2 regions of the Bacillus sp. UNCCL81 genome follow, and region 2 is predicted to be linked to the other one. Evidence: a T-box and tRNA genes for the amino acid it is inferred to sense, from the RefSeq annotation. Region 2 holds a T-box; the other holds one or more tRNA genes.
What was found. A T-box is a leader RNA that pairs with one kind of tRNA and senses whether it is charged. The one in region 2 lies ahead of BM319_RS05055 (glycine--tRNA ligase), so its partner is inferred to be a tRNA-Gly.
Positions count from the first base shown of each region.

Region 1 (2,407 bases), on a different contig from region 2:
GCCAGTCATTGCAGATGACTCTGGTTTAATTGTGGATGCACTTGAAGGTAGACCAGGCGTTTATTCTGCTCGATATGCCGGATTACATAAAAGTGATGAAGATAATTTACAAAAAGTATTAAGCGAACTAGAAGGCGTTTTTCCTGGAAAAAGAACTGCGCGATTTTATTGTGCTTTAGCTTTAGCGGTTCCAGGTAAAGAAACAATCACTGTTTATGGTACAGTTGAAGGGTTTATTGCCAATGAAAAAAGAGGAACAAACGGTTTTGGCTACGATCCAATATTCTTTTTGCCAGAATTAGATAAAACGATGGCTGAATTAACAACAGATGAAAAAGGTGGCTTAAGTCATCGCGCAAATGCAATTAAATCATTAATGGATGTAATAAATAAAGAAGATAAAGACTTTTTATTTAGAGGATCAAATTAATGAAAGTACTAATTGTAAGTGATAGCCATGGATTGACAAAACCATTACAAGAAATCGCCGAACGATATCGTGATAGTGTAGATTTAATGATCCACTGTGGAGATTCGGAATTAGAAGTGAATGCTAAGGAACTAAGTGATTATAATGTAGTAAGAGGAAATTGTGATTTCAGAGGAGAATTCCCTGAAGAATTTATTCACCGTGGAAATGAATATACAATCTATGCAACACATGGTCATTTACATGGAATAAAACAGTCATTGCAAAAGCTGTATTATCGTTGTAAAGAAGTTGGAGCAACAATTGCTTGTTTTGGTCACTCACATGTACTAGGAGCCGAGGTAATAGATGATGTCCTTTTTATTAACCCTGGCAGTATTCTATTACCGAGAATGCGAAAAGAAAAGACTTATGCTATTCTTGAAACAATTGATAAGAAAGCTAATGTTACTTTTTATAATACAGATGGAACGGTACTTACTACTACTTCATTTGAATTATCATGAATTAATGGAGGTTAGTAGCTTATATGCTACTAACCTTATCTAAAACAAAAAAATTCAGAGTACTAAAAGCCCGAAAGCCCTAATAAACTAAGGTAATTATACAACTGTAAACTTTTTTTCTTTATTTTGGAAAAAAGTTTTAAAAAAGTGTTGACTTTAATTTGCTTAACGACTATACTAAATTATGTCGACAGGGTGATGTCGCAAAGAAATAAAAAAGAAATAACAAATATGCGGGTGTAGTTTAATGGTAAAATAGAAGCCTTCCAAGCTTCGGTCGTGGGTTCGATTCCCATCACCCGCTCCATATGTCCTGGTAGCTCAGCAGGATAGAGCAACGGCCTTCTAAGCCGTCGGTCGGGGGTTCGAATCCCTCTCAGGACGTCCAAAAGACACTTGTTTTACTTAATGTAAAATAAGTGTCTTTTTTTTGTGTTTTAACTACTTTTAATTGAAGTACTAAAGAAATAAAATGATGAATTACGTTTACTCTATAAATTAGGACCGATTCATATGAATTAATAGAGGCTTTATTCATCATGAAATTTATACTAGATATGTTATTCTAGTATAAATAAAAGAGTGGAGTGATATAAATGAACGAAAAAGAATTTTGGAGCTTAATATCCAAAATGCATATTGTTGAAGAACCTTATGAATGGGTAATAAATCATTTAGCTAAACAATCAGAGGAAGAGATAGCTAGTTTTGAAATACATTTTGAAACTTATTTTTCCAAAGCGTATGCCGCAAATCTTTTAGGAGCTGCATGGATCATCATGGATGGCTGTTCTGAGGATTCGTTTGCACATTTTAGAGCTTGGTTAATCGGACAAGGAGAACAAGTTTACAAGAAAACGTTAGATGACCCAGATTATTTAGCTGAATACATTTTTCCTATTTATGAAGAAGAAGGACTTACGCCAGAATTGGAAGATATGTTAGATCTAGCTTTACAAGCGTATACAATCAAGCGTAAAGGCGATGATGATTGGAATGATCAATTGTGGAATGAGTTTAATTCCCTTATTGAAAGCAAAGGCTATGACTATCCTCAACAACAATTAACGATCGATTGGAAGTCAAAAGACGAACTAAAAGCTAAGTTTCCAAAGCTATGGAAAAGATTTGGCAATAAACCGTTAGGGTACTAAACCTAAAAACAGATTCATCCATACATGTATCTTTAATATTTTAAATAATTTTAATTCATGATACACTTTTTCATAACTAGTTTGTGCAGGAAATAACAAATGTTAGGGGAGAGTAACATGGAAGACAATATTGTCTTTTTTCCTAAACTGAAGGATCGGATAATAAATTTAGGTAAAAAAGCATTAGAAGAAAAAGATTTTAGTAAAGCTTTAATGTTATGTAATCAATTAAAAGAAATAAATGAGCATAATTCACAAACAGAGCTTGCGGCAGTCGCGTGTCTTTTAGAAGGAAATCGGGCTAGGGAAGCTAAGGA
Region 1 is NZ_FOMF01000004.1:483,544-485,950, reverse strand. It holds gene BM319_RS11775 (XTP/dITP diphosphatase) at 1-430, shown strand, start outside; gene BM319_RS11770 (YfcE family phosphodiesterase) at 430-936, shown strand; tRNA gene BM319_RS11765 (tRNA-Gly) at 1,170-1,243, shown strand; tRNA gene BM319_RS11760 (tRNA-Arg) at 1,247-1,320, shown strand; gene BM319_RS11755 (DUF4240 domain-containing protein) at 1,533-2,090, shown strand; gene BM319_RS11750 (hypothetical protein) at 2,208-2,407, shown strand, end outside.
Region 1: it has a tRNA-Gly gene. The T-box ahead of BM319_RS05055 (glycine--tRNA ligase) is inferred to sense a tRNA for this amino acid. The anticodon was not compared.

Region 2 (2,407 bases):
AGATAAGCTGATTTTAATTGCAGTTTCGGTAATTTTAATTGCAGATTCACTGATTTTAATTGCAGTCCGCCATTCATTTGCAAGTTTTCAACGTTTGTTTGCATAGATAGGCCTCTTATTTGCTGCTCTCTATGTTTCATTTGTAGCTCAGTCGTTCAGTATTTACTACAGTTTCTCAACACTAATAAAAAGAGGGAACCCCTTATGGATTCCCTCATTAATATGAAATTATTATTTATTAGAAATAAATTCCGAAACTTTTAATTGCTCTTCACTTGACGCATTGTTAATTGAAGATTGAAGTGATTCCTCTAGTAAACTACGATTCTTGTAAAAATCTTCATGTTTACTATTATAATAGTACTTCACTGCTTCTAAATCTGAGAAAAACTCTTTTCCAAGCTTTAGAAGAAATGTTACTGGAAGTCCTTCGATCACTACTGTATTTACATTTTCAGAAATTTCATTTACCGTACTGTTTGAAGTTGAAATCATTTCCTCGTTTAATTCTTTAACAAGTAATTGTTCGAACCCTTTTATTTTATTGTTTCTTTTGTTCACGATTCGCTTTTTGTTTGTCTTTAATAAACGAATGGAATGATGTTTATCAAGCAATACTGCTGAACGTTTCTTTTTCTTTAGAAAAATGCTGCTACTCAAAACTAGCACTCCCTTCTGATAGTATAGTATATAAATAAAACAACTTTTCTATCATACCAAGTAATGCTCATACTGTAAAGGTTTTATCTTTACATGTTAGCTTTCCAAAAATAATTCAAAAAATTCACGGTATTTTTTTATCAAAATTGTTCATAATAATATTTGACTTAATCATTGACACTTTGTTAAAATAACAACATATTATTTATTACATATAACGTTGACGGAAAGAAGTAACTAAAGATTATTTTGTAAAGCGAATTGAGGATGGTGTGAGCTCAATCAAAACCTTTGGCGAAAGGCATTCCCGAGTTAATTTTTAAAGTGGACAATTTTTTTAATTGTCAACTAGGGTGGAACCGCGGGTGCAAACACAGCTCTCGTCCCTAGGCAGAAAATGCCTAAGGATGAGAGCTTTTTTATTTCATTCTTGCATTTTCAAAAAAACAATTGAAAATTGGAGGCAAATGAAAATGTCAGAAAAATCGATGGATGTCGTAGTAAGTCATGCTAAACACAGAGGTTTTGTATTTCCAGGATCTGAAATTTACGGTGGTTTAGCAAATACGTGGGATTATGGACCACTAGGTGTTGAATTAAAAAATAATGTGAAAAAAGCTTGGTGGAAAAAGTTTGTTCAACAAAGTCCATACAATGTTGGATTAGATGCTGCAATCTTAATGAATCCACGTACATGGGAAGCTTCAGGTCATATAGGTAACTTTAATGATCCAATGATCGATTGCAAAAATTGTAAAGCTCGTCATCGTGCAGATAAATTAATCGAAAATGCACTTGAAGAAAAAGGAATGGAAATTATCGTTGATGGTCTTCCATTTTCAGAAATGGCTAAATTGATTGAGGAGCATAAAATTGCTTGTCCTGATTGTGGTAGCCATGATTTTACAGATATTCGTCAATTTAACCTAATGTTTAAAACATTCCAAGGTGTTACTGAGTCAAGTACGAATGAAATTTTCTTACGTCCAGAAACAGCACAAGGTATTTTCGTAAACTTCAAAAATGTTCAACGTACAATGAGAAAGAAAGTACCATTTGGTATTGCTCAAATCGGTAAAAGCTTCCGTAACGAAATTACACCAGGAAATTTCACGTTCCGTACTCGTGAATTTGAACAAATGGAACTTGAATTCTTCTGTAAACCAGGTGAAGAGTTAGAGTGGTATTCTTATTGGAAAGAAACTGCTAATAAATGGCTTTTAGCTTTAGGTATGAATGAAGAAAATCTTCGTTTACGTGAACATAGTGCAGATGAATTATCACACTATAGTAACGCGACAACTGACTTTGAATATAAATTCCCATTTGGTTGGGGCGAATTATGGGGCATTGCGTCTCGTACAGATTATGATTTAAAACAACATATGGAATATTCAACAGAAGATTTCACATATCATGATCCAATTACAAATGAAAAATACGTTCCATATTGTATCGAGCCATCATTAGGTGCAGATCGTGTTACATTAGCATTTTTAATTGATGCATATGAAGAAGAGGCATTAGAAGATGGTACATCTCGTACAGTAATGCGTCTACATCCTGCGTTAGCACCATATAAGGCTGCGATTTTACCGTTATCTAAAAAATTATCTGAAAATGCACAAGAAGTGTTTGCTTCTTTAGCAGAAGATTTCAATGTTGATTTTGATGAAACTGGTTCAATTGGTAAACGTTATAGACGTCAAGATGAAATCGGTACTCCTTTCTGTATTACTTACGACTT
Region 2 is NZ_FOMF01000002.1:1,023,439-1,025,845, reverse strand. It holds gene BM319_RS05065 (hypothetical protein) at 1-104, opposite strand, end outside; gene BM319_RS05060 (hypothetical protein) at 232-660, opposite strand; T-box leader at 872-1,051, shown strand; gene BM319_RS05055 (glycine--tRNA ligase) at 1,134-2,407, shown strand, end outside.